DNA from 4 places in the Vibrio sp. 11986-1-5 genome. Region 1 is predicted to be linked to each of the others. Evidence: predicted binding sites of a transcription regulator. Region 1 holds the regulator's gene; each other region holds the start of a gene.
What was found. Region 1 encodes CRP, which controls carbon source genes, mostly activating them, when cyclic AMP is high. Its sites were predicted from a motif close to TGTGANNNNNNTCACA; they were not measured.

Region 1 (7,832 bases):
CGGAGGCATTACCTCTACTCAATGGTATTAACCAGTATTTGCTAGATGCCCAGCAAAGTGGACATGCACAAGCTGTATTTGATCGTTTTTTATTGTTCAATGCGGCGGAACATCAAGACCCTTAATGTCGATGACTCTTATGCTACTCAAGTAAAGCACTTGCCTTTCTACAACGGTGCTGCACAATATCGCCTTCTGTTTCTTCAACTGACTGGCACGGCTGACATTATGTTGCTTCTCATCGATAACTACGACTCCTTTACCTACAACTTATATCAATATTTCTGTGAATTAGGGAAAGAGGTCAAAGTCGTACGTAATGATCAGATTGATATAAAGGGGATTGAAGCCCTTAATCCGAGCCATTTAGTGATTTCCCCCGGACCTTGTACGCCGAATGAAGCGGGAATTTCTCTTCAAGCGATCACTCATTTTGCCGGGAAGCTGCCGATATTAGGGGTATGTCTTGGTCATCAGGCGATTGCGCAAGTGTTTGGTGGACAAGTGGTGCGCGCCAGACAAGTCATGCATGGTAAAACATCACAGATTAAGCACAATGGACGCAGTGTATTTGTTGGCTTAAATAACCCATTGACGGTTACTCGTTATCACTCATTAGTGGTTGAGGCTCATTCACTACCAGCTTGTTTTGAGCTCACGGCGTGGACGGAATTAGACGATGGTTCTGTCGATGAAATTATGGGGTATCAGCATCGAACGTTACCGATTGATGCGGTGCAGTTTCATCCTGAATCGATTAAAACCGAGCAAGGGCATCAGCTACTGGCCAATTTCTTAAATCGTTAAGCCAACCATTACCGATCTTGATCACTTTTCTTAACATTTCTTTGTGCTGAATGGCGCTTGATTGTGATGTGCAATTTTATGCGCCTTTATAGCCTCTCTCCTTAGTGAACCCCTTGCCTTGCAATGGCTATCTATTCTATTTTGCATGTGAAGATAAAAAACACTTCATAAAAGGCAGTCGTTAGTGCATAAATAATCAGAGGCGATATCGAGTACACTGGTATTGATGTCGTGAAAAGAATATTTCGCTATTGAATTGGTTAATATTTTGTAAATACAATGCCGTATTAGTGGTAATGCCATACAAAATCTTACGCTAAGGTTTTGTCGCCAAATGGCTGAGCAACTTGGCATGCGGTATAAGAAGGAATGGGTAATGACAATGGAAAAACAGATACAACGTGGTTTATTTGATGAGGTAATGGTGCCTTGTTATAACCCGATGGCGTTCATCCCAGTAAAAGGACAAGGCTCCCGTGTGTGGGATCAGCAGGGGCGAGAGTACATCGATTTTGCTGGTGGTATCGCCGTTAGTTGTTTAGGGCACTGCCATCCTGCCATGGTTAATGCCTTAACCGAACAAGCCAATAAATTGTGGCATTTGAGCAATGTGATGACCAATGAGCCAGCATTGCAACTTGCTAATAAATTGATTGAGCTGAGTTTTGCTGACAAAGTTTTTTTTGCCAACTCAGGCGCTGAAGCTAATGAAGCGGCACTGAAATTAGCTCGTCGTTATGCAGCTGACGTTTATGGCCCAGAGAAAACGGAAATCATAGCCTTTAAACAAGGTTTCCATGGCCGAACCTTCTTCACTGTAACGGTAGGTGGACAAGCGGCTTATTCTGACGGTTTTGGACCGAAACCCGGCGATATTACTCACCTGCCTTATAACGATATTGATGCTTTGCAAGCGCATATGTCGGATCGTACCTGTGCGATCATGATGGAGCCTCTACAAGGTGAAGGCGGTATTATTTCACCAACGCCAGAATTTGTTCAGGCGGTGCGTGAACTGTGTGATAAGCATAATGCGCTACTGATTTTTGATGAAGTTCAAACCGGTAATGGGCGTACGGGGCATTTTTATGCTTACCAAGGCTTAGGTGTCACGCCAGATATCTTAAGTACGGCGAAATCATTAGGTGGCGGCTTCCCGATTGGTGCGATGTTAACCACTAATAAGCTTGCCGAGCATATGAAAGTCGGTACCCACGGTTCAACGTATGGCGGTAACCCGTTAGCGTGCGCTGTTGGTCTGGCCGTCGTTGATATTGTTAGTCAACCAGAAACCTTAGCGGGTGTGAAGCAACGTGAAGCTTGGTTTCGCGAGGGATTAACCAAAATCAATGATAAGTACCATGTGTTTTCTGAAATTCGTGGTCAAGGTTTACTGCTTGGCGCAGCACTGAATGAGCAGTGGCAAGGCCGTTCTCGAGACATTTTATTAGCGGCTGGAGAGCAAGGATTAATGCTGTTGGTGGCGGGACCGAACGTGATCCGTATGACGCCTTCATTATTGATCACTCAACAAGAAATCGAACAAGGATTGGCTAAACTCGAGCAAGCGATCGCAACACTCGTGTAGTCTTTCTGCTATTCACACCCACCATGGATAGCGGCGGGTGTTTGCTGTCTTCGCTAGGCCAAACTGGCCTAGTGCTATGCATCTGGAGGGAATATTGATGCTAGTTATTCGCCCTATTGCAACGTCTGACTATCCGGCACTTCATGACTGTGCCATTGAATCGGGTCATGGCTTTACGTCACTGCCCGTTAATCAAGAACTCCTCACCAATCGTATTGAACACTCAGAATACAGCTTTGCCAAACCGTCCGTGACGCAACCAGGGGATGAAGGTTATTTAATGGTCGGTGTAGACAGTGTAACCGGAGAGGTTGCCGGTACAACGGGTATTGAAGCGGCGGTTGGTTGGGATCGCCCTTTTTATTCTTATCATATTAGTACCATTGTCCATGCCTCACATAAGCTTGGGGTCAACAATGTCGTCAAATTACTCACCTTTGGTAACAACTACACCGGATGCTCAGAAATTTGCAGCTTATTTTTGCGAGAGCACTTTCGCCAAGGTTTAAATGGCCGCTTAATGTCGAAGAGTCGTTTTTTAATGATGGCGGAGCATCCAGAACGTTTCTCTAAAACCATCTTTGCTGAAATGCGAGGCGTCTCTGATGCGGACGGTAATTCTCCCTTTTGGCAGTGGCTGCAAGAGCATTTCTTTTCGATCGATTTTACCTTGGCTGACTATTTAACTGGGATCGGTAAAAAAGGTTTTATTGCCGACTTAATGCCCAAGTTGCCGATTTATATCAATTTACTCAGTCCTGAAGCCCAAGCGGTGATTGGCCAAGTGCACGAGAATACTCGTCCAGCCCTCAAGCTATTGGAAGACGAAGGATTTACTTGTCGCAATTACGTCGATATTTTTGATGCTGGCCCAGCCGTTGAATGTGATGTCCGTAATATTGAATCGGTACGTAATTCGGTTCGAGCAAGAGTGGAAGTCGCCCGTCACTCCAGTGCTCAACAGTATTTAATGTGCAATACCTCATTTACTCATTTTCGTGCTACCGCTGAAAAAGCGGCCTATAACCCTGAACGAGAAACGGTATTGATTACTCCCGAAGTGGCTCAAGCATTACAAGTTGACCAAGGGGATTGGTTAAGAATTTTGGCTCAATAGTTTAGAGAAGGAAGATAAAATGACTCAGTGGATAGCAGGTCAATGGATTGCTGGACAAGGCGATGCGTTGAGTTCAATCAGCCCTTACGATGATCAAGTGATTTGGCAAGGCAATAGCGCCACGGCAGAGCAAGTTGAACAAGCGATCAGCGCGGCTCGCCAAGCATTCATCGCATGGAAAAATCGGCCATTTGCTGAGCGTGAACAAATAGTGTTGGCGTTTGCTGAGCAGGTCAAAGCCAACAGTGAAAAAATTGCAGAAGTGATTGCCAAAGAAACCGGCAAACCGCTATGGGAAACGCGCACCGAAGCGGCGGCGATGGCTGGTAAAATTGCGATTTCTATTCGTGCTTATCATGAGCGTACTGGGCAGCAGCAACGTGAGGTGGCAGGCAATACGATTGTATTGCGGCATCGTCCTCTTGGCGTAATGGCGGTATTTGGTCCGTATAATTTTCCTGCTCATTTGCCCAATGGACACATTGTTCCTGCTTTACTGGCTGGTAATACAGTGGTGTTTAAACCTTCTGAGCAAACCCCATGGACTGGTGAGCTAGCGATGCAATTGTGGCAAGCGGCGGGATTGCCCGATGGTGTGCTTAACCTAGTGCAAGGTGCGAAAGAAACGGGCATTGCGCTCGCGCAATCAAAAAATATTGATGGCTTGCTCTTTACTGGTAGTGCCAATACTGGTCACCTCTTACATCGTCAGTTTGCCGGTCAACCCGATAAAATGTTAGCACTGGAGATGGGCGGCAATAATCCGATGGTGATTTCTGAGCATTATGGCGATATTGATGCGGCGGTATACACCATTATTCAGTCAGCGTTTATTAGTGCAGGACAACGCTGTACTTGTGCTCGTCGCCTTTATTTACCTGAAGGGGAAAAAGGCGATCAGCTGCTCGATAAACTGCTAAAAGCGACCGAGCGGCTGCGCATTGATCAGCCTTTTGCTGATCCTGCCCCCTTTATGGGGCCACAGATTTCACGTGCCGCCGCTGAGTTTATTTTGACGGCACAAGCGAATTTACAAGCGTTAGGCGGAAAATGTTTATTAACAGCGAAGGCTCAACAAGCGGCGTTCGTCACACCAGGGATTATTGATGTCACTGCGATTAATGATTTACCTGATGAAGAATATTTCGGCCCATTATTGCAAGTCATTCGTTATCAAACACTGCCTCAAGCTGTAGCGCTGGCTAATAATACGCGCTTTGGTCTATCAGCAGGGTTAGTGTCGACCGACGATCAAGAGTGGCGATATTTTATTGATCATATTCGCGCTGGCATCGTTAACCGTAACCGTCAACTTACCGGAGCCAGTGGCGATGCTCCCTTTGGTGGGCCGGGTGCGTCAGGTAACTTGCGTCCCAGCGCGTTTTACGCCGCGGATTACTGTGCTTACCCAATGGCGTCGATGGAAGGGCAAACGACAGAATTACCCGCGACACTATCACCAGGGGTTGTTTTGCCTTAAATCGTCAACACAGCTAAAGCGTGTCGATAATGTTTAACCTATAACGTCTCTATCGCGAGAGGCGTTATCCACCCACTGACAAGGAGGCGTCATGACGCCAAGTGCGCTTTTTCAATGTTTATGGAATGACTATATTCAGCGTCTTTGCCCTGCGGCAGAAAAAGTCCATCATTTGCTCCAGGAAGACGAAGCACTGATCAATGACCACATTGCTTTACGAACCTTTAATATAGCACCACTGGGTATAGAGACTTTGGCCAAGCCGTTTCTGGCCTTAGGCTACGTTGCTTGTGGTGATTATCTGTTTGAAAGCAAAAAGCTGGTGGCGAAGCATTATGAGCATCCTGATCCTAAGCAACCTAAGGTATTTATTAGTGAATTAAAGGTCGAAGAGTGCTCAGCAGAGTTACAATCGATCGTGGCTAAGTTAGTGGCTCAAGTCGAGACGACTCGCCTTGATGATGTCGACTTTCTTTATGCTGGCCGTCTATGGGATCTCTCGTTTGTGGATTATCAAATCTTAGCCAAAGAAAGCGAGTATGCGGCGTGGTTAGCCGCCCATGGTTATGGTGCCAATCACTTTACGGTGAGTGTTAATCAGCTCAAGGCATTTAATGAAGTGAAAGCGGTCAATGATCATCTGCGTCAGGCGGGCTTTACTATCAATGAAAATGGCGGTGAAGTGAAGGGCACACCAGAAGTGTTACTAGAACAGTCCTCGACCATGGCTGATAAGGTGCCAGTCTCGTTTAACGACGGTGTTGAAGTGATCCCCGGTGGTTTTTATGAGTTCGCTAAACGTTATCCAATGGCGAACGGTCAATTGTATAGCGGCTTTGTGGCAGCTTCAGCAGATAAAATCTTTGAAAGCACCGATCTTCGTTAGTAAAAAACGGAATGGGTAGCCAACAATGAACAACAAAAAAGCTACTTTAGGTGAACTAAAGTAGCTTATTCAGGCTTTAAGCATGTTAAACCAGAGGTTAACGAGTGCCGTAGACCACGATGGTTTTACCGTGTGCGGATATCAGATTTTGCTCTTCAAGCATTTTCAGAATCCGACCAACGGTTTCACGAGAACAACCAACGATTTGACCAATTTCTTGACGAGTGATTTTGATTTGCATCCCATCAGGGTGAGTCATTGCATCGGGTTGTTTTGCTAGGTTTAGTAGAGTTTGTGCAATACGACCAGTCACATCAAGGAACGCCAAATCACCGACTTTTTGGCTGGTCACTTGTAGGCGACGAGCCATTTGCCCTGATAGACGCATCAGGATATCGGGGTTAACTTGAATCAATTGACGGAACTTCTTAAAAGAAATTTCCGCGACTTCACAAGGGGATTTAGCTCGAACCCAAGCGGTACGCTCTTGATCTTCTTCGAACAGACCAAGCTCGCCGATGAAATCACCTTGGTTAAGGTAAGAAAGAATCATCTCTTTACCTTCTTCGTCTTTAATCAGTACCGCAACAGAACCTTTAACAATGTAGTACAAGGTTTCCGCTTTTTCGCCCGCATGGATCAGCGTGCTTTTTGAAGGGTACTTATGAATATGACAATGTGAAAGGAACCACTCTAGTGTTGGGTCGGTTTGAGGTTTACCTAGAACCATAATATCTCACTTCCTCTGCAGGGTACGCTCGCTGCTGTCCGTATATTTTAGCGAAGCCTTAATGGATTAACTAGAATAAGAGGACTTCCTAATGGCTGCAAGCTATCTTGTGTTCGGTAAGGAATAGTATCCTTTTTCGAACGCGATTTCTTGATTTTAATCGTATCAAACCATGGATATTTTACGCAAAAACGTGCACATGATCACGGTATGAAAAGTAATCGTGTTAATAAGACCGTAGCCTGACCGATTATGCGAATTTCTTACTCATCAGGTCAAGATAAGGCAATCTCAACCAATTTTTCCGGATTCAATTAATTGCTGGAGTAAGGGTTGCACGATAAGTTCCATAGCAAAGCCCATTTTGCCGCCAGGAACCACAATCGTGTTGTGACGCGACATAAACGAGCCATCAATCATTGCCAGTAAATAGGGATAATCGACATTCTTTATCCCGCGTAAACGGATCACCACAAAGCTTTCATCTAAACTCGGGATGCCTTTCGCATTGAGAGGATTTGAGGTGTCGACCGTAGGCACTCGTTGAAAGTTAATGTGAGTACGCGAAAACTGAGGGGTAATGTAATTCAGATAATCGTCCATTGAGCGAACGATAGAATCCATGACTGCTTCACGAGAATGGCCGCGATCACGAGTATCGCGCACGTATTTTTGGATCCATTCCAAATTGACAATTGGAACCATGCCAATTAAAAAATCGACATGTTGCGCGACATTAATGTCACCGTCGACCACACCGCCATGTAAGCCTTCATAAAATAAGACATTGGTATCATCAGGCAGTTGCTGCCAAGGTGTGAAGGTGCCGGGCATCTGATTATAGGGGACGGCCTCGTCAAAGGTATGCAGATAACGACGGATTTGTCCTGCGCCCGTTTTGCCATATTGGCGGAAAAAATCTTGCAGAGCAGGGAAGTCATTCGCTTGCGGACCGAAGTAGCTAATATGTCGACCTTGTTCTCTTGCTTTACGAATTTCAATATCCATTTCTGGACGAGTGAAGCGGTGGAAGCTATCACCTTCCACCCAAGCGGGTTTAATGTTCATCATATTGAACATTTTACGGAAAGCTTCTGATGTGGTCGTTGTACCAGCGCCTGATGAACCGGTGACCGCAATAATGGGATGTTTTGCTGACATGACATACCTTGTCTGTTGATCCTTGAGGGGCAAAGCCCATGGCTGGTTTCACTATATCATGGA
Region 2 (7,832 bases), on a different contig from region 1:
GTTCAATTAACCGTTCTACCAAGGCAATAATTTCTTCAATATAAGCCGTGGCACGTGGTTCGATATCTGGACGCAATATATTGAGCGCATCAAAATCGGTGTACATTTCTTGAATGAGTCGCTCCGTCAATGAGTCGCAAGACTCTTGATTCTCAGCAGCACGTTTGATGATTTTGTCATCAATATCGGTGATGTTACGCACAAAGGTGAGATCGTAACCCAAATAGCGTAAGTAGCGCGATACCACATCAAAAGAGACAAAGGTACGACCATGACCAATGTGACAGAGATCGTATATGGTGACTCCACAGACATACATGCCGACTTTTCCGGCCGTAATGGGTTTGAATTCCTCTTTCTGTCTTGTGAGTGAGTTATAAATCTTCAGCATGATCTCTATCTACTTACCGTTAATTACTAAAATGATAAGCGAGTATAACAACTCTATTATCACTAGGTCATCCATTTGGTGTTTTGAATGCGCAAAAAGTTAGGCTAAAATCAGCCATTCATACAAAACAAGTAAAGGTAATAGCTATGATCACCCTACATACCAATTTTGGTGACGTAAAAATTCAACTCAATACCGAGAAAGCGCCAGAAACCAGTGCCAATTTTTTACAATACTGCCGCGATGGCTTTTATGACAATACGCTTTTCCACCGTGTGATTGATGGATTTATGATCCAAGGTGGTGGTATGACTTCTGGCCTACGTGAAAAAGCGACTCGTGCACCTATCCGCAATGAAGCAAACAATGGTTTGAGCAATAAAACGGGCACACTAGCAATGGCACGCACCATGGACCCACATTCTGCCAGCTCGCAGTTTTTTATTAATGTCAATGACAATACTTTCCTTGATTTTAAGTCTGAAAGTCGTGACGGCTGGGGATACTGCGTATTTGGTGAAGTGATTGAAGGCATGGATATCGTCAATAAAATCAAAACCGTTAGCACAGGTTCTTATGGTATGCATCAAGACGTTCCACTGGATGAAGTTGTGATTACTCATACGACTATTGCAGAATAATCAATGGATGGAGCGCGGCTGCGCTCCATTAACGGCCTTATGTACACATTATTTATCTCAGATCTTCATCTTACCCCTTCACGTCCCGATATTACGGATTGCTTTATTCAGTTCATGCGTAATGATGCGACCCAAGCCGATGCTTTGTATGTATTGGGCGATTTATTCGACTTCTGGATCGGAGATGATGACCCGACCCCTTTTAGTCGACAAATTAAGCAAGAATTTCAGCAACTGACGTCTGCTGGCGTACCGTGTTACTTCATCCATGGTAATCGCGACTTTTTGGTCGGTAAACGTTTTGCGAAAGACACGGGTGTGATGTTACTTGAGCAAGAGGCACGGATTAACTTGTATGGCACATCTGCGGTGGTATTACATGGTGATACCCTATGCACCGAAGATGTTCGTTATTTAGCCTACCGTGAAAAAGTCCATCAACCTTGGCTACAATGGATATTTAACCGATTACCTTATTGCCTAAAAAAACGTATTGTTCGCCGTGTACAAACCGATATTCGCAGCGATAAAGTCCATAAAGCCATGGAGATCATGGATGTCACCCCTAGCGAGGTGGTCAATGTAATGAACAAACATCAAGTGGCGCTGATGATCCATGGTCATACCCATCGACCAGCCATTCATCATATCGATAACGAAGAGACAAAAATCCGGATCGTTCTTGGCGATTGGCATCATCAAGGATCGGTACTACGCTATTCTCCACAAGGCTATGCTTTAGAAACAATCCCTTTTATCACCAAAAGTTGATTAGCTTTTCGAACATAAAAACGCTTTTAAATAACATCCATTGGGTTAGCTTAACAGACGTACTACTATTAATGGTGGTACATTAAGGCGATAGATAACTAAGAAGGGCGTCCTATTGAAGTACTCCTATATTGCAAGGCAACCGATTTTAGATCGAGAGCGTAACACGGTCGGTTATGAACTACTGTTTCGTGATGGTCCTAACAATACCTTCCCACAAATCGATGCCGAACTTGCCACCAGTCGATTGTTATCGGACCACTTTTGGTCAGTACAATATCGTGCCGGAAAATTATGGGAGTTTGTTAATTTTCCTTATCAAAGCTTAATTAACCTCGTACCTACCCTATTTCCTTCCAGTAACTTGGTTGTCGAGGTACTGGAAGGCTGTACACCCACCGAGGAACTGCTTAAGGCGATCATTGAGCTCAAAAAGCTCGGTTATACTATTGCCCTCGATGATTTTGTACCCAGTAAAGAGTGGGTAGCTTTTTTGCCTCATACCCACATTATAAAATTTGATATTCATACCGTTCCTATCGAAAAAGCTCGCTTATTTATTAAGCAATATCAAAAACACAACATACAATTTCTAGCCGAAAAAGTTGAAACCTATCAAGAATTTGAGTCAGCAAAGCAAGCTGGATTTGAATACTTTCAAGGTTATTTCTTTAGTCAGCCAGCGTTAATTCAACGAAAAGCACTGGAACCCGCATTTTTAACCATCGTGCAACTCTGCAAAGAAATTGCCAAGGAAGAGATTAACTATCAAGAGTTAGGAAGATTAATCAGTAAAGATTTGACGCTCTCGTATAAATTACTGACCTTTGTCAATTCTTCGGCCATGGTGAGCTCAAAAATACGCTCCTTTAAACAAGCCCTAGTTTATCTAGGTGAGACAAGATTACGTCGCTTTGTCTCTTTAGTCGCGATTGCCTCCACTCATAAAGATAAGCCTGATGCACTATATGGTTTATCCATTCAGCGAGCTCGTTATTGTGAATTATTGTCTCTCAATATTGCCAATGCCGACCAATCAGGTAATGCTTTTCTAACAGGAATGTTCTCACTGATTGATGGCTTACTCGATCAACCCTTAGCAGATATTGTTGAAGAGATGCCGATTGAGCAGCAGGTCAAAGACGCGATTGTTTCAGGGGCCGGTCAGTTAGGTAAGGTACTGCAACTGATTAAAGCGTATGAACAAGCTGAGTGGCAAACCGTGAACGACCTTGCTCACCAGCTCTCATTACCTGAACAGACCATCAGTGATTGTTATTATCAAGCCGTTCATTGGACTGCGGATTTGTTTAATAGCCATCAGTAGACAGCTATCTTGGTTATCCCTAAACTTCCTCCACAATTTTTCTTATGATGGTTTTATTTTATGGATATCTGTTACTGCCAACGTCAAGTTGAATACGCCAAATGCTGCCAACCGATTCATTCAGATCCTACTGATGCACAGACTCCAGAGCAATTAATGCGAGCTCGCTATAGTGCCCATGTATTAGGCTTAGTCGATTTTGTCATCAATACCTACCATTCTTCTTGCCACGCCGATCTTCAGCGCGAGGCGATCACAGATTCGATCAATAGCCAATGGACAGGATTAGAAATCATACGAACCTGGTTGGGGAGAGATCCTAACGAAGGTTTTGTGCACTTTAAAGCCTTCTTTGTTGATCAGAAGCAAACGCTTTGCTTAGAAGAACAATCACGTTTTGTGAGGGAAAATCAGCAGTGGTTCTACATTGACGGCACCTTTCCAAAACACCATAAAGTCGGACGTAATGAACCATGCCCTTGCGAGAGCGGTAAAAAATTCAAGCAATGCTGTGGGTAAACTGTTTTTAGTCTTCCCAATTACTCTTGCTGATCGATCCATTGACGAAAGATGGCTTTCTGCTGCTGATTCGCTTGCAAATAGAGCTGTTGCAATTGACTGACAAGAGAGTCTTCATCGGCGATAGGCTGAAGCAGCTGAGAATCATTCGGCGTCGTTTTTGCGTGATTATCTACTGTCAGATAACTCATGCTAATTGACGCTTTACCGGATTGTTTATTGTATTCCATCACACTATCAATAAAATTTTGTCCAAGTACAAAACCGCTGATAGCGATAATGTCACTGGTCTGTTCAATTGGTCGTTGGTTGTTAGTATCAATCAATTGCCAAGTAAACTGATCAATCTCTCTTCGTGCTTGCTGGGCGTTGCGATAATCGGGCACCTGAAATGTTAGCTCTTGATTTTCAGCATTAAAGCGCACGATGACTAATTCACTGCTGACCGTCTCTACCGTATCGCGATTCACAAATGGCTGGGAGTAACGAAAAGCGATTTGATGCGTCCCATTAGGCAAAACCAGCGTTTTATTGCTACTAAATAACCCACCTTCGAGCCGCGGTTTTTCTAAATTGACGACGGATAAGTTAATCGCCTCAGGCACCACTAATTGTACTTGAGCATGAGCCAGACTAACCATACTGCAAGCCAGTAAGCATCCACGCCAGATTAGATTGATATAAGTCGTCATTACGATAGTTTCTCCCATAAAACATAAAAAAGCCCAGCATAGCTGGGCTTATAGTAACGATAACGTTATGAATTACCAGTAAACACGAGCACCAATAGCAAGGCTGCTTACGTTTTTCACGTCGTCAGTATCGTTGAAACCGTATTCAACATAAGTACGTGCCCATTTAGCAAACATGTACTCAGCACCTAGATATAGGTTAGTAATGTCTGCTTCATCGTTCTTACCGTCGATAAATTGCGCACCACCGTAAAGCGAGGTTTTTGGAGCAACTTCGTACTTAGCACCTAGATGGAAACCGTTAGATTTCACTTTACCATCAGTCAGTTTGTTCTTATCTTCGTTATAAGCATAAGTAAAACCAACTTTACCTTTACCTAGTAGGTACTCAGCTGTCGCTTCAAAGTAAGTAGACTCAACATTTTTCACGCCAACTTTGTCAGTCATCGAAGCGCCACCAATATGCAGAGCCCATGAATCATAAGTGGTACCAGCGTAGATCTCGAACAACTCAGCATTGGTGTTATTCTCAGCTAGGTTGTATTGTGCTTTCACCCAGCTATTGTCTAGATCCAATTGGTATTTAATTGCACTGCTTTGCCAAAAGTTTTCTTTAGTATCCAGACCACCACGATATGGCGCCAAACCATAATGGTACGAATATTCAGCACCGTAAACATCATCATAGATTGGGATATGTTTACCGTAGGTCATTACACCGTACTCTGAACTCATACCGATGTAGTGCTGACGCAATTCCCAGCTTTCACCAACACGGTACTCAACTTTAGCAACAACGTCCAAACCTTCTTCAAGGGCTTTGTAAGTGAGGTTTACACCGACACGTGAAGAACCTTGGTCGATTTTAGGATCGACACTGTTACCGTTTGCGTCTTTTTTGTTTGTAAACTCAACGTGCTGACGAAGTTGACCGTAGAAATCAACAGTTACGTCGTCTGATTTGTAGATATCTGCTGCGTTTACTGACGTTGCTGCTGAGGCAACCAGTAGTGCGACTAGAGTTTTTTTCATAATAATCCACTGCCTTTTCTTAGTATGGGAATTCCGTTTCGGTTCCCTTAGTTTTAGAAGATGGTCGGCTAACTCTGCGGTTAGTTACCATCGCCACTAAATTCGAGCTTTAGATTGCAAAAGAATACGGCGCATGTCAAATATGAAAAAAAATATTTATAAAAACAAAATAAACCATTAAATAACAACAAGTTAAATCTAAATCCCACTCTATTAATAAGCATTGAAGGTGGAAAATATAATTAATAATAAATGTTAAATAGTTTAACAACACACCAATAATTAGAATTTAAATCTAAATTAAAGTTTACTTTCAGATTAGTAGGCCAAATTTAAGAAAACAAAAAGCATTAAAAACTAAAATGCATCTTGAACATCTTAAGTGTATGAAGGTTCAGTTTTTTTTTGTGAGCAAGATCTAGAATTGATTTAAAAGCAGGCAATTATCGGACTCATGGCGGCAAAGTTTTCGATTTCATCCAACAAAATTCCCCACCGCTCATCCAAAAAGCTGTGTTACTATCCTGCTCCTGCTACTTAGGTCCAGTTATGTTAACCACAAAAATTCAACAATCCATTCGTACCAGTTACCAAAACCTGCACCATCAGTTGGATAATTTTATCCCTCGGCGCGCACAAAATTTTCTGGTCGCAGAAATTGCCAAAACACTCTGTGGTCAATATCACGCTTCAACCCGCATGATCGTTGCAGAAGCAGGAACTGGGATTGGTAAATCACTCTCTTATTTAATGGCCGCTATACCCGTTGCACTACTTAATCAACGTAAAGTGGTGATATCCACCGCAACCGTTGCTTTACAAGAACAGTTGATGCACAAAGATTTGCCACTGTATCGCCGCATCACCGATCAAAACTTTTCTATACTGATCGCCAAAGGCCGACAACGTTATTGCTGCACCGAAAAATTGGCGGTGGCTTGTGGTCACGATAACAATCAGTTAGCGATGTTTGAGAGTAAACCAACAGCAAAAGACACTGAACAGTTGCAGACGCTTTATCAACAGCTAAAAAACGGTCAATGGGATGGTGATAGAGACAGTTGGCCAAGCTCTATCTCTGATTTAGTGTGGTCAACTATTGTCAGTGATAAACACAGTTGTAATGGTAGCTTCGCCACTCATCGAGATTGTCCTTTTCAAAAAGCTCGCTCAGAAATGGATAAAGCCGATGTCATTATCGCCAATCACAGCTTGGTGATGGCCGATGCCGATTTAGGTGGCGGTGTGATTCTTCCTGAACCAGAAAATACCATTTATGTGTTTGACGAAGCGCACCATCTGCCTCATGTCGCTCGTGAACATGCCTCAGCCTCAGCCAGTATGAAAGGCAGCGTTAGTTGGTTAGAAAAGCTCAATCAAGCGCTCGCGCGCGCGATATCGCTAGCGGATGCCAAACGAGTCGCACGCTTTGAAAATGAAGCCCGTAACGCCTTGCAACAACTGATCCCGCTCCTCAATCAACTACCAAATCAGTTTGATGCCAGCGCTTTTGAAGAGAATGTGCTGCGATTTGAACATGGTGAACTGCCTAGCTGGCTTGAAGAACAAGCCAAAGAACTTAAGCTGCATTCTCAAAAAGCCAACCAAACCGTGAGCAAAATTACGGATTTAATCGCCGAACGTGTCAAAGACGGTGAACTGACCAGCCGTTTAGCTGAGCCTGTTCTCGCCGAATTAGGTTTCTTCTTACAACGTTTAGAAAAACTCGCCCAAGTTTGGCAATTAATGGCTGAGCCTAAACGAGAAAAAGGAGCCCCTCTCGCGCGCTGGTTAGCAATCCATAATGAACGAGAAGGCGACTATATTGTTAATGTCTCACCTCTTGAAATTGGTTGGCAGTTGGATCAAAAAATTTGGAGTCGCTGTGTTGGGGCCATTTTGGTTTCTGCGACGATGCGAGCCTTAAATTCATTCAGTTTCTTTTGTCGTCAGGCCGGGATCAGTGAAAAGCCAGAAGATGGCGTACGATTTTTAGCCTTATCGTCGCCGTTTGATTATCAAAACCAAGCCAAGCTATTGATCCCTAAGATGGATTATGAGCCGCAAGCGGCACAATATACCGATCATCTCGTCGAAAAGATTCATCAGTACATTGTCCCTAATCAAGCCAATTTGGTCCTGTTTGCTTCTTACTGGCAAATGAAAGAAGTTGAGCAAAAAATCAGCAAAAAATTTCTAAAAAAAGCTTGGGATTGGCAAATGCAAGGTACAACATCCAGAACTGAACTGCTCAATAAACATAAAATGCTCGTGCAATGCGGTAAAACCAGCATCCTTTTTGGTACTGGTAGCTTTTCGGAAGGACTGGACCTTCCGGGTGAACTTTTACAAAACGTCATCATAACCAAAATTCCTTTTGCTGTGCCTAGTTCTCCCGTTGAACAAGCCCATGCTGAATATATTCAGCAACGCGGGGGTAATCCCTTCTTGCAAATTAG
Region 3 (7,832 bases), on a different contig from region 1:
CGTTATCAACAACCGGACACTTATAAGCAAATCGCTAAACAGCTTTCTGAGCGGCGTATCGTTCGTGAGCAATATATCCGTGATTTCGTCAATGATCTACGCCAAGAGATGAAAGCGTTAAATATCAATGCCGAGGTGAGTGGTCGCCCTAAACATATCTACAGCATTTGGCGCAAAATGCAGAAGAAAAATCTCGCCTTTGACGAGCTATTTGATGTGCGAGCGGTGCGAATTATCGCTGATAAATTGCAAGATTGTTACGCCGCATTGGGCATCGTGCATACTAAGTATAAACACTTGCCGGGCGAATTTGACGACTATGTGGCTAACCCGAAGCCTAATGGTTATCAGTCGATCCATACGGTGATTTTAGGCCCCGAAGGCAAAACCATAGAGATTCAGATCCGAACTAAACAGATGCATGAAGAGTCTGAGCTTGGCGTTGCCGCGCACTGGAAATATAAAGAAGGGGCATCGGCTGCGCGTAGTGGCTATGACGAGAAAATCACTTGGCTGCGTAAGCTGCTTGATTGGCAAGAAGAGATGTCGGATTCTGGTGAAATGCTTGATGAACTGCGTAGTCAAGTCTTTGACGACCGGGTCTATGCCTTTACACCTCGTGGTGACGTCGTCGATTTACCGATGGGCGCCACACCGCTCGATTTTGCGTACCATATTCACTCAGAAGTGGGCCATCGTTGTATTGGCGCTAAAGTCGCAGGGCGTATCGTGCCGTTTACCCATAAATTACACATGGGTGACCAAGTCGAAATTATTACCGCCAAAGAGCCAAATCCTTCACGTGACTGGTTAAACCCGTCATTAGGCTTTGTTCATTCTGGTCGAGCTCGCGCTAAAATTAATGCTTGGTTCCGTAAACAGAGCCGAGAAAAAAATCTCGAAGCGGGACGTGAAATTCTCGAAAATGAATTAGCAAAAATTGGTGCTAAGTTAAAAGACGCTGAAGCGTACGCATTAAAGCGTTTCAATGTTAACAGTGCCGATGAGTTGTATGTGGGTGTCGGTAGTGGTGATTTACGCATCAATCAAATAATCAACCATATCAATGCCTTAGTTAACAAGCCTACCGCTGAAGAAGAGGATAAACTCGCCTTAGAAAAATTAGCGGGTGAAGTAAAAGCGACAACGACTCAAACCACTCATAAGGATGCAGTCGTGGTGCAAGGGGTAGATAATTTAATGACCCATCTTGCTCGTTGCTGTCAGCCGATCCCTGGTGATGACATTCGTGGTTACATCACTCAAGGGCGTGGTATTTCGGTACATCGTAGCGATTGTGAGCAACTTGAAGAACTGATTCACCATGCGCCTGAGCGAATCATTGATACCGTGTGGGGACGAGGTTTTATTGGAACTTATCGCTTAACGTTACGTATTGAAGCGATGGAGCGTAGTGGATTATTAAAAGACATCACCACATTACTGGCTAACGAGAAAGTGAAAGTGATCAGCATGAAAAGTCGCAGTGATTATAAACGTCAATTGTCGATCATGGACTTTGAGTTAGAGGTGAACAGTGTTGAAGTTCTACAGCGGATCATCAAACGCACAGAGCAGATCAAAGATGTCATGCTCGTCAAACGATTGGGTTAAGCCCCGCGACCATTAGTGCGAATCGCGATAGCGTAATGTTGTTGATTCACCCTTCAATAACGAGGTGCGATGATGTTCATTGACCTCGTTATGACGTATCAAGAAAGAGAAAATATGTCTCATCCTATTGTACAACTTGAACAGATTATGGCGCAGTTACGTGATAAAGAGCATGGCTGCCCATGGGATAAACAACAAACCTTTGAGACGATTATTCCGCATACCATCGAAGAAACCTATGAAGTCGTCGATGCGATTGTCCAGCAAGATTGGCCCAACTTACAAGAAGAGCTCGGTGATTTACTGTTCCAAGTGATTTTTTATAGCCAGCTTGCTAAAGAGCAAGGTTTGTTCGATTTTTCTGATGTGGTAGACACCGTTAATGAAAAGCTCACTCGCCGTCATCCGCATGTTTTTTCTGACGCCAAGTTTGCCGATGAGCAGCAACTCAACGCCCATTGGCAAGCCGAAAAACGTAAAGAAAAGCAGCAAGCAGGCAAAACAGAACAAAGTATTCTAGACTCAGTACCACAGGCGTTACCGGCTTTGTCTCGCGCGAACAAAATCCAAAAAAAATGCGCTCAATTTGGTTTTGATTGGGCAAGTATCGGCCCTGTGGCGGAGAAGGTGCAGGAAGAGTTGGATGAAGTCATGACGGAAGCACTGCAAGTGCCCGTTGATGAGCAAAAGTTAGAGGAAGAGCTGGGAGATTTACTGTTTGCGACGGTGAATTTGGTTCGTCATTTAGGTAAGGATCCTGAACTGGCCTTAAATAAAGCCAATCATAAGTTTGTACGTCGTTTTCAAGCTGTAGAGCAATTAGCATCATCAGCTCAGCAACCGTTAACCAGCCTGACATTAAATGAGTTAGATGCGTTATGGGAACAAGTAAAAAGACAAGAGCGAAAGGTTCGTTGACTCCATGTATCGCATGGATCTTCTTACTGCGTCATTTTGAGCGAGTTAATCAACCATGGTGAGCAAAGAAAAAGCACCGACTTCAATCTGTTTGATTTGAAGCAAAAAATAAAAAACTGAGTGTGATAGATTTCACGTTGTGGCGATAAATGGGTTCTGGTATAGTTTTATCCCGTCCAGAAGAAATCCATTTCCCTCATTCAACCAATTTCAGGTTAAACATGACAACAAATTATATTTTTGTTACTGGCGGGGTTGTATCCTCTCTAGGTAAAGGTATTGCAGCAGCATCGCTTGCGGCGATTTTAGAAGCTCGTGGTCTTAAAGTGACCATGATGAAGCTTGACCCTTACATCAACGTTGATCCAGGCACAATGAGCCCAACCCAACATGGTGAAGTGTTTGTCACGGAAGATGGCGCTGAAACTGACCTTGACCTTGGTCACTACGAACGTTTCATTCGTACCAAAATGACCAAGCGCAATAACTTTACTGCTGGTCGTGTTTATGCTGATGTATTGCGTAAAGAGCGTCGTGGTGATTACCTAGGTGCAACGATTCAGGTTATTCCTCATATTACCAATGCGATCAAAGATCGTGTTCTTGCTGGCTCTGAAGGCCATGAAATCGCAATTGTTGAAGTCGGCGGTACCGTGGGTGATATCGAGTCTTTACCTTTTATGGAAGCCATTCGTCAATTAGCCATTGAAGTGGGTCGCGAGCGTGCGATGTTTATGCATCTAACGTTAGTGCCTTATCTTGCTGCTGCTGGTGAAGTAAAAACCAAGCCAACCCAACATTCGGTTAAAGAATTACTCTCAATTGGTATTCAACCAGACATCCTTGTTTGCCGTAGTGATCGAGTGATCCCAGCGAATGAACGTAAGAAGATAGCTCTGTTCTGTAATGTGCCTGAAAAAGCCGTTATCTCGATGAAGGATGTTGATTCAATCTACAAAATCCCTCAGCTTATCAAGTCACAAGGTTTAGATGACTTGGTATGTGCACGTTTTGGTATTACCGCTCCAGAAGCCGATCTTACTGAATGGGAACGAGTCATTTATGAAGATGCTAACCCAACAGGTGAAGTCACGATTGGTATGGTCGGTAAATACATCGAGTTACCGGATGCTTATAAATCGGTTAACGAAGCACTGAAACATGCAGGTCTTAAAAATCGTTTAAGCGTGCATATCAAATACATCGATTCGCAAGATGTTGAAACCAAAGGCATTGAAATCTTACAAGGCGTAGATGCTATTTTGGTTCCTGGTGGTTTTGGTGATCGTGGTATTGAAGGTAAAATTCTTGCCGCTCAATATGCACGTGAAAATAATGTCCCTTATTTAGGTATCTGTCTAGGGATGCAAGTGGCGTTGATTGAATACGCACGTAATGTCGCCGGTATGGAAGGCGCGCATTCAACAGAATTTAACAAAGAAACCCCATTCCCTGTGGTAGGCTTAATTACCGAATGGGTTGATGGTGAAGGTAACGTAGAAGAGCGTACCGAAAGTTCCGATTTGGGCGGCACCATGCGTCTAGGTTCGCAGCTTTGCCATTTGGCGAAAGGCACTAAAGCTTATGAGCTTTACGGCAGCGCGACGATTCATGAACGTCATCGTCATCGTTACGAAGTCAATAACCATCTTCGTCCAAAAATTGAAAAAGCAGGCCTGAAAGTGTCTGGATTGTCAGCTGACAAGAAACTGGTGGAAGTGATTGAAAACCCTGCTCATCCATGGTTTGTTGCGGCTCAATTCCACCCAGAATTCACATCAACGCCTCGTGATGGTCATCCATTATTTGCAGGTTTTGTGAAAGCAGCCGGTCAGTTCCAACGCGGTGAATTGAAGTAAAAGGATATGGATAGCGGCTTAAGTTGTGCGGCTATCCTTTTAGTTTTGACATTTAAATTCAATGAGAGGAAACATTAATGTCTAAGATCGTTAAAGTTCTAGGTCGTGAAATCATCGACTCACGTGGTAACCCAACGGTAGAAGCTGAAGTACACCTAGAAGGCGGTTTCGTTGGTATGGCAGCTGCTCCATCTGGTGCCTCTACTGGTTCTCGCGAAGCGCTTGAGCTACGTGACGGCGACAAGTCTCGTTTCCTAGGTAAAGGTGTTCTTAAAGCGATTGCTGCAGTTAATGGTCCAATTGCCGATGCTCTTGTCGGTAAAGATGCAAAAGACCAAGCGACGATTGACCAAGTGATGATTGACCTTGATGGTACTGAAAACAAATCTAAATTTGGTGCAAACGCGATTCTTGCTGTGTCACTAGCGAACGCGAAAGCAGCTGCTGCCGCTAAAGGTATGCCTTTGTATGAGCACATTGCTGAATTGAACGGTACTCCTGGTCAGTTCTCTATGCCTCTACCTATGATGAACATCATCAACGGTGGTGAGCACGCTGATAACAACGTTGATATTCAAGAGTTCATGATCCAACCTGTTGGCGCAAAAACGCTAAAAGAAGCGGTACGTATGGGCGCAGAAGTGTTCCATAACCTAGCTAAAGTTTTAAAATCTAAAGGTTACAACACTGCTGTTGGTGATGAAGGTGGTTTTGCTCCTAACCTAAAATCTAACGCTGAAGCGCTAGAAGTTATCGCAGAAGCGGTAGCAGCTGCAGGTTACGTGTTAGGTAAAGACATCACATTAGCGATGGACTGTGCTGCATCTGAGTTCTTCGATAAAGAAGCTGGTATCTACAACATGAAAGGTGAAGGTAAAACCTTCACTTCAGAAGAGTTTAACCATTACCTAGCTGAACTAGCGAACAAGTTCCCAATCGTATCTATCGAAGACGGTCTTGATGAGTCTGATTGGGCTGGCTTTAAGCACCAAACTGAACTACTTGGTGACAAGCTACAATTAGTGGGTGACGATCTATTCGTAACTAACACTAAGATCCTGAAAGAAGGTATCGAGAAAGGTATTGTTAACTCAATCCTGATCAAGTTTAACCAAATCGGTTCTCTAACTGAAACATTGGCAGCTATCAAGATGGCGAAAGATGCTGGTTACACTGCAGTTATCTCTCACCGTTCAGGCGAAACTGAAGATGCAACGATTGCTGATCTAGCGGTAGGTACTGCTGCAGGTCAAATCAAGACGGGTTCTATGAGCCGTTCTGACCGTGTTGCTAAATACAACCAATTGATCCGTATCGAAGAAGCACTCGCTGGTCGTGCTCCTTTCAACGGTCTAAAAGAAGTGAAAGGCCAAGCGTAATCCTTTTGGATACGGCTTAGTAGCATTGCTTAGAGAACGCCCTGCCTAGCAGGGCGTTTTTTTATATTGAAGATAGGAACAAGGCCGGTAGAGTAGGGCTTATTCCGCCGCGCTAATGGCTTTTATTCGCCGTTTGTTAAGCTCTTCTTTAATAGCTTTACCCTGAAAACCATCAGCGATCACCTGCTGTACCTCGACGCTTAGAGCCGCTTGATAAGCATTAAGAAAGAGATCACGTTGTGGATAAGCATTCCCTTCACAGCCTAATCGACCTGCGTGATCCGCCTGACAACAGAGTAAAACATCATATAAACGTTCTGGTTTACGCCAGACATCGAGTTTGTCGAGTATTTTAAGTTTGGTGATCGCTTTAAGCTCTGCCGCTCGATGAATGTTTGAATGCTGCTCACAGACTAATAATGCTAGCGCTTTGCACTCATTAGGAATACGGATACGTTCGCATAACGCGTTAATAATCTTAACCCCGGTATGACAGTGCATTTTGTGGCTTGGCCATTCACTTTGCGGTGTTACGCCTTTACCGACATCATGTACTTGCGCAGCAAAACGCACCGCAATAGAGGGAGAGAGTGTTGCCGCTTGTGCGGCGACCATTAACGTGTGCACTCCAGTATCTATTTCAGGGTGCCACTGTTTGGGTTGTGGGACACCGAATAAGCGGTCAATCTCTGGTAGAATGATCGCCAAAGCCCCACATTCGCGCAGTGTAGAGAGAAAGACCTCTGGATTGGCGGTGGAAAGTGATTTATGCCACTCTTGCCAGATGCGCTCGGCTGTTAAATGCTCGAGTTCCCCTGATTGAGCGATCTGTGTCATTAATTGCATGGTCTCGCTAGCAATGGTAAACCCAAGGTGTGCTAACTTTGCGGCAAAACGTGCGACCCGAAGGACACGAAGTGGATCTTCGATAAAAGCATCAGAAACATGGCGTAATAGACGGTTATGCAAGTCTCTTTGGCCACCATAGGGATCGATCAGCTTACCAGTGTTATCTTGTGCTATGGCATTAATAGTCAGATCGCGTCGAGCGAGATCTTCTTCAATGCTCACATCCGGGGCGTAATAACAAGCGAACCCTGTATAGCCAGCCCCTGTTTTACGCTCGGTACGAGCCAGAGCATACTCTTGTTTTGTCTTCGGGTGTAAGAAGACAGGAAAATCCTTACCGACCGCTTGATAGCCTGCTTGGCGCATCTGTTCTGGACTACTGCCTACGACCACCCAATCTTGATCATGTACAGGTAAAGAGAGTAATTGATCGCGCACCGCGCCACCGACGAGATAAACTTGCACTAAGACTCCTTACTGAGATGAATAGGTGCGAAGAAAAAAACGGCCACCTTCGGTGACCGTTAATCGTGCAATTATGCCCATCCGGCAGGGTTACGCTTACGGCGAGGAATAATGTGTGGCAGCACTAGGCCAAACAATAAGCCTCCACCAGCAACGCCACCGCCATAGATAAAGTACTTTAAGAGTAAATCTTCTTTTTGGGTATCGAGGCGAGCTCGCAGTTCACGGATTTCAGTTTGTGAAGCAATCAGTTGTTGACTGATATCACCATAACTTTGTTCTAGCTCGGCGATTTGTTTGTTACGAATTTCGAGTGAATCGACCAGTCCCGCTTTTTCACTATCGGCATTTTGGCGAGCATTGGCGAGTTGGTTTTTTACTTCTTTAAGTTCTTTTTCAAGTTGTGGCAGACGAACTGCCATACTGACTTCACGAGTTACAAAGCGGCTTTCTATCCAACCATTACGTCCTCGTTCATCGACAATTTGACTGTAACCAGTCTCTTTATTGGTGTTGAGCAGTTTGACTTTCTCTCCCGCATCAATCGATCCAATAATACGAAACTGGTTACTTGGGCCCGAATGCATATAGGTAAACAGTTTATCTGCGACATAACGGTCTTGAGCGAGCGCTGGTGCTGCTAATAAAGAAAATAGCACCATGCAGATGAGTTTTTTCACGGTAGATCCCTTAATTATGGTCAATATTGCGCTTGAGAGTTTTGAATCTTCTCATTCCGTTGATGGAC
Region 4 (7,832 bases), on a different contig from region 1:
CTTGAGCCATGTAACCAAGAACTGAGAAAATCATGATACCAGCGAGAATTGAAAAACCGCAGTTGATCAAGACGGTCATAAAAGCATTATTGGTGATGTCAGATTTCTGTGGTAGGTAGCTTGAATAGGCCAGCATAATCGCAAAGCCAATACTGAGCGTAAAGAAGATTTGCCCATAAGCGGCTGCCCAGACTTTAACATCCCAAATCTTACTAAAATCAGGCTCAAACATATAGTTGACGCCATCTAATGCACCCGGTAAGAAAATCATGCGTGCAATTAGGAGTAGTACCATGATAAACAATACCGGCATCATGACTTTAGAAGCACGTTCAATACCAGATTTAACTCCGCCAACGATAGCCGCATAAGTTATTGCCCAAGCAATCGCCATCGTAAAAGCAATTTTCCACTGAATCGATCCAAGGTTAGTCGGCGAGTTATCACCCAGACCTAAGTACTCGCTAAAGAAAAAGCTATTGGTATCCGTTCCCCAACTTTGGGTAAATGACATGCCGAAGTAGGAGATTGCCCAGCCAATCACGGCTACATAGTACACCCCAATGGTTGCCGCGATACCCACTTGAAACCAACCAAGCCATTCAAATTTTGTGTTAATTTTGGCAAGAGTCGTTGGTGCAGAGCCGCGATGTTTTTGACCCATACTGAATTCAAGGATCATAAAAGGAATGCCGGCTGTTAGCATGGCAAATAGATAAGGGATGAAAAAAGCGCCCCCTCCATTCTCATAAGCCATGTAGGGAAAACGCCAAATGTTACCTAGGCCAATCGCAGAACCTACTGCGGCTAAAATGAATCCGGTACGGGATCCCCATTGTTCTCGCTTCATTTATTTCTCCTTAATCATTCCCTGAGGTATGAAGCCTCATTAGACCTTGTTTACTCATTCATTGAGATGTGGAAGCAAGCCTTCCCGTTACCGCTCACTTTTGCCAGAGTAGACTGCCGAAAAGATCATCGTATGAGTATAGGTCTAATTGTTAAAATATTGTTCCATCATCCATGAAAGTGTAAAAACGTAGATTTACCTGTGGTCTATGTTGTTATTTGTTGGAATATTATTCTGTTGTTGTCGATGTGTGTTTGCGTAATCTGAAATAATCAGCTGCGCATTAATTGAGAGACTACAGAGAACTTTTAAAAATGGCAATACAATGTAAACGGTTTGTTGTTAGTGATAGATAGCGGCATTCAAGTTATTAAAGCACAAATCTAGGGATATATTTGTGCTTTTGGTCGTTAACTGAATCAATCCACTCTATTAAAAGTCATTGTCCATTGATAAAACTGTATTTAACAACAGAGTGCTTGACCAAAAAAACAGCAGTTAGTGGTCAGTGCTTCTAGCTGAGGCTGATCTTGCAAGGTTAAATTTGGTTTGAGATAAACGGCTTGATATCTATGATTCGCAATCAGGGAGACGATAAAGCCATTTCCATACTAATCAGTGATGAACAGCTTAAAAACGTAAGCTGAGCCCTAAATTAAAAGCAAATTGATTCATCCAGTTGGAGCGAAAGCCAATCACACAGCCATTATTTTGCTCAAGTTGACAAATAGCACTGGTATCGTTGTCAACCATAGTGCCAAGCCATCGGAAATGCGATGTAATGGTGAGGTTCGAGGCAATCTTGTAGTCTATACCTGCAAACACGCTGGACGAGAAGCCATATTTATTATTAACCCAGTCAACATCAGCGTATGAGCCACCCAGTCCTACACCAATAAACGCAGAACTTTTGGATTCTAGAGGGTAATAAATACTACTTTGGAAGTGCAGATAATGCATGGTGGCTTGATTATCGATTTGTTCAACTTGTGATGATTGATGGCTATAGAAAAAACCGATGCGTCCGGTTTGAAAGGAGGTTTCGATGGCTAATGCGATATTTTCCGATGGTTTGATGTCGTAGTGACGTTGCTGCTGATCTTCCACTTTGCCACCCAAGGTATAGCCAAAGTAAGGCGTCACATACAGTTCACTTTTTACTGGGAAGGCGAGTAAGCTCAATAGTAGGGGTAGCATAAACTGGGGGTAGAATAGCAATCCATGATGTCGCATTGTGATACTCCTTAAGTACAATTATCTATCCTACTATAGGATAGGATAGTGAGTGAAGACTCTCACTGCTCCGATAACTAAGAGTAAAAGCTTTGTTTGCTGCTCGTTCTGCGAGGATAAATGTGATAATCACTTGATATTTGTGTGGAAAAAAACGACAGTATAAAGGATTAGTGTATGCTTATGTTGTCATTCAGTGATTCTCAAGGAGAGGTGTATGGAACGCGATCTTAAACACGCATTAATGATTACCGCGGCAATATTTGCTGTTCTTATCGGATATGGTTTAATTACTATCGCCAATTAAAAGCTAGAGGTTCTGCTTATGGTGAACAGTGGAACAGTCTCAGGGCTAGAATCGAGAGTCGACACTGTTCGGCTCTCGAAGTTTCTGACTGGTAAAAATAGCTTAGTCGCCCAAGGTGGAGGGCAGCGGGGGATTTTTACTGCAGGTGTATTAGATGCTTTTATGCTGTCTAATTTTGACCCGTTTGATGAATTTTATGGTACGTCAGCGGGCGCGTTAAATCTTTGTTCCTATCTATGTCGTCAGCACGGTTTAGGTAAAGCTTTCATTCTCGAGCTAACCACCGATCCGCAATTTTTTCATTTATTCAGTTATATTCGACGTAAACAATACATGAATTTAGACTGGGCGCTCGATAAAATCAGCGATTATCCTTATCGTTTAGATTTGGACATGGGGCGACATGTCTTGGGCCAGCGCCAAGCTTTTGCTGCGGTGACGGAGGCTCAGTCATTAACCGATGCTTATTTTCCGATGTTGGGTGACGATTGGCGAGAAGTGCTTATCGCTACCTGCGCGATTCCAGGCTTATATACTCAAGAGGTCTCATTAGGTCAACATTGCTATATTGATGGTGGAGTGTCAGCATCCATCCCCGTTCAACAGGCTTGGCGTCAAGAAGCACGTTTTATCACGGTCATTCGGACTGAAACGTTAGAGGAAGAAGACCAACAAAATGCATTAGCAGAGCAAGAGTCTGATTCTCAGGTTAAATGGTTACGTGAATCGGTGAATCATATCCAGCAACATTGGCAAAATAAAATGTTGCAGTGGAAGCAAGATTGGAGTGGTTTTCTTCAACAACAAATCGCCAAGGCTCAACAGCTCAAGAAAGAGCAAAAACATCTCGATGTGTTAAATGGAGGACGCTGGCTGTTTGGGGCTGACAATATTTATCGGTTAAGTCATTTATTAGGCAATAAATTCGATGCGGGGCTCGCAGATATGTTGATGGTCCATTATCAAACCTATTCATTGACCAGTGACTTTCTTCATACACCACCAGATGATGCATTTATTTTACAAATTGTGCCAAGTGAGCCACTGAAATCAAGTTCCTTACTCAGTAGTCAGGAAGCGTTGCTTTATGACTACGAGTTAGGTCTACAAGCTGGCTACCGATTTATTGAAACCTTTGAACAGGCTAAGCGACTCGTGACTCAGCGTGCTAATCCTCCTGTCATTGATCCTTTTTATGGCGATCAATAGGAGGAGAGTGATTTATTGGTATTTTTTTTCCCCATATAAAACTCAATGTCATTCGGGTAGGTACGTTCCCTGTACCTACCGCTCAGATTAAAATACCGGCAAGATCCGCATACAGTTGGTGGTTCCTTCTACATCCATAATATCACCTTGAGTAATGATCACCAGATCGCCAAACTCGAGGAGCTTTTTGTCTTTTAGGGCTTGTAGGGCGGCTTGAGCCACCTCCGCTCCCTGACCATGGTTGCTATCAAAATAGAATGGCGTTACCCCTCGATAGAGCGCGCAACGGTTCAGAGCATGCTCATTACGAGACATGGCGAAGATAGGTAATATCGAGTTAAGGCGTGAGGTCATTAGCGCAGTTCGCCCTGACTCCGTTAACGTGACCATCGCTGTGACTCCTTCAAGATGATTGGCGGCATAAATGGTCGACATCGCTATTGTTTCTTCTTCGGTTTGGAAAGCGCGATCGATACGATAATTTTGTTGGCTGGCTTCAATCATTTTTTCTGCGCCGACACAGACTTCGGCCATAGCTTTGACGGTCTCTACTGGGTATTTACCTGCGGCTGTTTCCCCTGAAAGCATGACCGCATCAGTGCCATCGAGTACTGCGTTTGCTACGTCCATCACTTCTGCCCGAGTTGGCATCGGGTTGGTTATCATCGATTCCATCATCTGTGTGGCTGTAATGACGATGCGATTGAGCTCTTTAGAACGACGAATCAGTTTCTTTTGCACCGCGATTAATTCTGGATCGCCAATTTCTACTCCAAGATCGCCTCGTGCAACCATGATGACGTCAGAGGCGCGAATAATATCATCGATATTTTCATCACAAGAGACGGTCTCTGCGCGCTCAACTTTGGCCACCAATCTGGCATTCAGTCCGGCTTCGCGAGCTAAACGCCGAGCATAATCCATATCTTTCCCATTGCGTGGAAAAGAGATCGCTAAATAATCGACGCCAATGTCAGCTGCCAGCACAATATCTCGCTTATCTTTTTCTGTTAAGGCTTCAGCAGAAAGGCCACCGCCTTTTTTATTAATGCCTTTATTATTGGATAATGGTCCGCCGATAAGAACGGTAGTGTGGATTTTACTTCCTTGTACAGCGGTGACTTGCAACTGAACTCTGCCATCGTCGAGTAATAAAATGTCTTCTGCCACAACGTCATTTGGCAAAGCTTTGTAATCAATGCCGACGGTGTGCTGTGTGCCTTCACCGAGTCCGAGCTCGGCATCTAAAATGAAACTGTCGCCTTCATTGAGAAAAACCTTGTCTTCTTTGAAGGTCGATACTCGAATTTTAGGACCTTGCAGGTCACCTAATATCGCTACGTGTCGACCTAATCGTTGAGCAATTTCGCGAACTTTTTCCGCTCGTAAACGGTGATCATCTGCCGAGCCATGGGAAAAATTCATTCTGACTACATTCACCCCACAGCGAATAATCGTTTCTAACACACTACCTTGATCCGTTGATGGACCTAATGTAGCGACAATTTTTGTTCTTCTTAACGCTGCGGTCATATTTTTCTCCTTGAAAGTCCGGCCAATAAGTGCAACCTATTGGATCTCAGTATAGACCTAAGTCTCTAAAAATAGAGGGTTTAGAAAAAAAATGACGATTTCTCGATCCAACACCCATCTTGGGTCTTTTGGTGGTGAAATCTGTGGTTTTGGGGTTAAAAACACAAACTCAAATTTATATGCGTGATGGCTGTCACGGCTATACATCAAGTTGCTTCACAATTAGTTCGCAAAGTAAAAAAATTGGCAGGTTATTGAAATCTGGAGTGCACCATGTATATGGCTCAACCAGGCCATATTGATCATATTAAACAGGTCAATGCTGGTCGTGTATATAAATTGATAGATCAAAAAGGCCCTATATCGCGCATTGACCTTTCTAAAGAGAGTGAATTAGCTCCGGCAAGTATTACTAAAATTACTCGCGAATTAATTGATGCCCACTTGATCCATGAAACGACGGTTCAAGAAGCGATCAGTCGTGGCAGACCTGCCGTTGGTCTGCAAACCAATAATCAAGGCTGGCAATTTCTTTCCATGCGCTTGGGACGAGGCTATCTGACGATTGCGTTGCATGAGTTGGGTGGTGAGGTATTGATTGACACCAAAATTGATATTCATGAAATCGATCAAGATGATGTTTTGGCGCGATTATTATTTGAAATAGAAGAGTTTTTTCAAACCTACGCCGCCCAATTAGATCGGGTGACAAGCATTGCGATTACTCTGCCGGGTTTAGTCAATTCACAGCAGGGCATGGTATTACAAATGCCCCATTATAATGTGAAAAACTTGGCGTTAGGTCCTGAGATTTATAAAGCTACTGGGTTGCCGGTATTTGTTGCGAATGATACTCGAGCTTGGGCCTTGGCAGAAAAATTATTCGGTCACTCTCAAGATGTCGATAATTCGATATTGATTTCTATTCACCACGGATTAGGGGCCGGGATTATCGTTGATGGTCGGGTATTACAAGGCCGCTATGGCAATATTGGTGAGCTTGGGCACATTCAAATTGATCCTCAAGGTAAACGTTGTCATTGCGGCAATATTGGCTGTCTTGAAACGGTGGCGAGCTCGCAAGCGATTCGCGATCAGGTGTCGTTACGAATTGCTCAAGGAGAACCGTCGTCATTAGCAGAACAAGAGACGATTTCGATTGAGGACGTTTGCTTGGCGGCTGCCAATGGTGATCCGCTCGCCGTAGACGTGATTGAGCAACTCGGACGTTATTTAGGCGCTGCGATTGCGATAGTGATCAATTTGTTTAACCCTGACAAAGTGTTAATTGGTGGGGTGATGAATCAAGCAAAAACGGTGTTGTATCCTGCGATTCAGCGCTGTATTGAAGAGCAAAGCCTTCCTGCCTATCACCAACATCTGCAGTTGGTTGAATCCCGTTTTTATAAACAAGCCACAATGCCAGGAGCGGCTTTAATCAAGCAAGCGCTCTACGATGGTTTATTATTAATGAAAGTGGTTGAAGGATAATTTTTCTTCGTTTTTTTTGCACGACAGTTTACATTGTTCGCCTAAATTAATGATCTACCCAAGTGCCTCACAGAAATTTAGGTATATACTGTAAACGATGGTGCTTTTCTATTAGCGGGATTTTCTATGTCGAGTATCTTAAATACGGTCGATCAGCGTACCAATTTGGTGGGAGAGAACCGCCTAGAACTGTTGCTGTTTAGTTTAAATAGTCGACAGATTTTTGCGATCAACGTATTTAAGGTACGTGAAGTAATCAAGGTACCGCCAACGACTAAAATGCCCGGTTCTCATCCGAACATTATGGGGGTTGCTTCTCTACGAGGTGTTGCGGTTCCGATCATTGATCTTCGTCGAGCGATTGGTTTTCCTGAAACCAAGCTGGACAATCAAGAGCACAACTTAATCATTACCGAATACAACCGTACCGTGCAGGGTTTTTTGGTTGGCCAGGTACGCAATATCATTAATACCGCATGGACCGAGATTCAGCCACCACCAAAGTCGGTTGGGCGTTCAAACTACCTGACCGCGATTACGCACATTAAAGAGCAAAATCAAAACCATATTGTTGAAGTGATTGACGTAGAGAAAGTGCTCGCTGAAATCATCGACTATGATGTCTCGATTTCTGAACATGTGTTAGATCATGACATATTAGGTGAAATGGTTGGGCGTAACATTTTGATTGTTGACGACTCTTCCACTGCCCGTAAGCAAATTAAAGATACTTTATCTCAACTTGGCTTAAATATTATCGAGTGTTGGGATGGTTTAGAAGCCTTGAAGTTACTAAAATCATGGTGTGATGAAGGTAAAGATATCAATCAAGAGCTGTTGATGATGATCACCGATGCCGAAATGCCAGAAATGGATGGTTATAAGCTTACTTATGAAGTGCGTAACGACCCGCGCATGGCGAGTTTGTACATTACGCTGAATACCTCACTCAGTGGTAGCTTTAATGAGGCGATGGTACAAAAGGTCGGTTGTGATAAATTCATCTCCAAATTCCAGCCTGATTTACTGGTGCAAGCGGTACAAGACCGATTACGTGATACCTTATGATCCGCGCATAATGAATGACTAAAAACCCCGTCGTTGATATCGAATTAGCGACGGGGTTTCTATTTTCCGAATGAATGTGTTTGAAGTGGATTATTTCGGTTGTGCGTCAATACATTGGCCATGCACGTGTTGGCTCTCTCT

Region 2: the regulator CRP is predicted to act here: its motif matches at 5,780-5,795, upstream of dinG (ATP-dependent DNA helicase DinG).
Region 3: the regulator CRP is predicted to act here: its motif matches at 2,654-2,669, upstream of AACS00_RS14385 (CTP synthase).
Region 4: the regulator CRP is predicted to act here: its motif matches at 5,315-5,330, upstream of mlc (sugar metabolism global transcriptional regulator Mlc).

Annotation. Positions count from the first base shown of each region.
Region 1 is NZ_CAWNVW010000051.1:98,804-106,635, reverse strand. It holds gene AACS00_RS13515 (substrate-binding periplasmic protein) at 1-125, shown strand, start outside; gene AACS00_RS13510 (aminodeoxychorismate/anthranilate synthase component II) at 229-807, shown strand; gene AACS00_RS13505 (aspartate aminotransferase family protein) at 1,184-2,395, shown strand; gene astA (arginine N-succinyltransferase) at 2,493-3,512, shown strand; gene astD (succinylglutamate-semialdehyde dehydrogenase) at 3,532-4,992, shown strand; gene AACS00_RS13490 (DUF1338 domain-containing protein) at 5,084-5,878, shown strand; gene crp (cAMP-activated global transcriptional regulator CRP) at 5,976-6,608, opposite strand; gene AACS00_RS13480 (phosphoribulokinase) at 6,900-7,769, opposite strand.
Region 2 is NZ_CAWNVW010000011.1:380,124-387,955, reverse strand. It holds gene cysS (cysteine--tRNA ligase) at 1-391, opposite strand, end outside; gene AACS00_RS04740 (peptidylprolyl isomerase) at 538-1,032, shown strand; gene lpxH (UDP-2,3-diacylglucosamine diphosphatase) at 1,072-1,803, shown strand; gene AACS00_RS04730 (EAL and HDOD domain-containing protein) at 1,919-3,130, shown strand; gene AACS00_RS04725 (YchJ family protein) at 3,191-3,649, shown strand; gene AACS00_RS04720 (DUF2057 family protein) at 3,670-4,341, opposite strand; gene AACS00_RS04715 (porin) at 4,414-5,373, opposite strand; gene dinG (ATP-dependent DNA helicase DinG) at 5,923-7,832, shown strand, end outside.
Region 3 is NZ_CAWNVW010000052.1:40,607-48,438, forward strand. It holds gene relA (GTP diphosphokinase) at 1-1,614, shown strand, start outside; gene mazG (nucleoside triphosphate pyrophosphohydrolase) at 1,729-2,532, shown strand; gene AACS00_RS14385 (CTP synthase) at 2,754-4,391, shown strand; gene eno (phosphopyruvate hydratase) at 4,469-5,770, shown strand; gene AACS00_RS14395 (multifunctional CCA addition/repair protein) at 5,870-7,084, opposite strand; gene AACS00_RS14400 (TIGR04211 family SH3 domain-containing protein) at 7,156-7,764, opposite strand.
Region 4 is NZ_CAWNVW010000053.1:41,064-48,895, reverse strand. It holds gene AACS00_RS15410 (sodium-dependent transporter) at 1-850, opposite strand, end outside; gene AACS00_RS15405 (porin family protein) at 1,481-2,083, opposite strand; gene cydH (cytochrome bd-I oxidase subunit CydH) at 2,301-2,390, shown strand; gene AACS00_RS15395 (patatin-like phospholipase family protein) at 2,409-3,599, shown strand; gene pyk (pyruvate kinase) at 3,687-5,132, opposite strand; gene mlc (sugar metabolism global transcriptional regulator Mlc) at 5,406-6,623, shown strand; gene AACS00_RS15380 (chemotaxis protein CheV) at 6,750-7,691, shown strand; gene AACS00_RS15375 (YciK family oxidoreductase) at 7,782-7,832, opposite strand, start outside.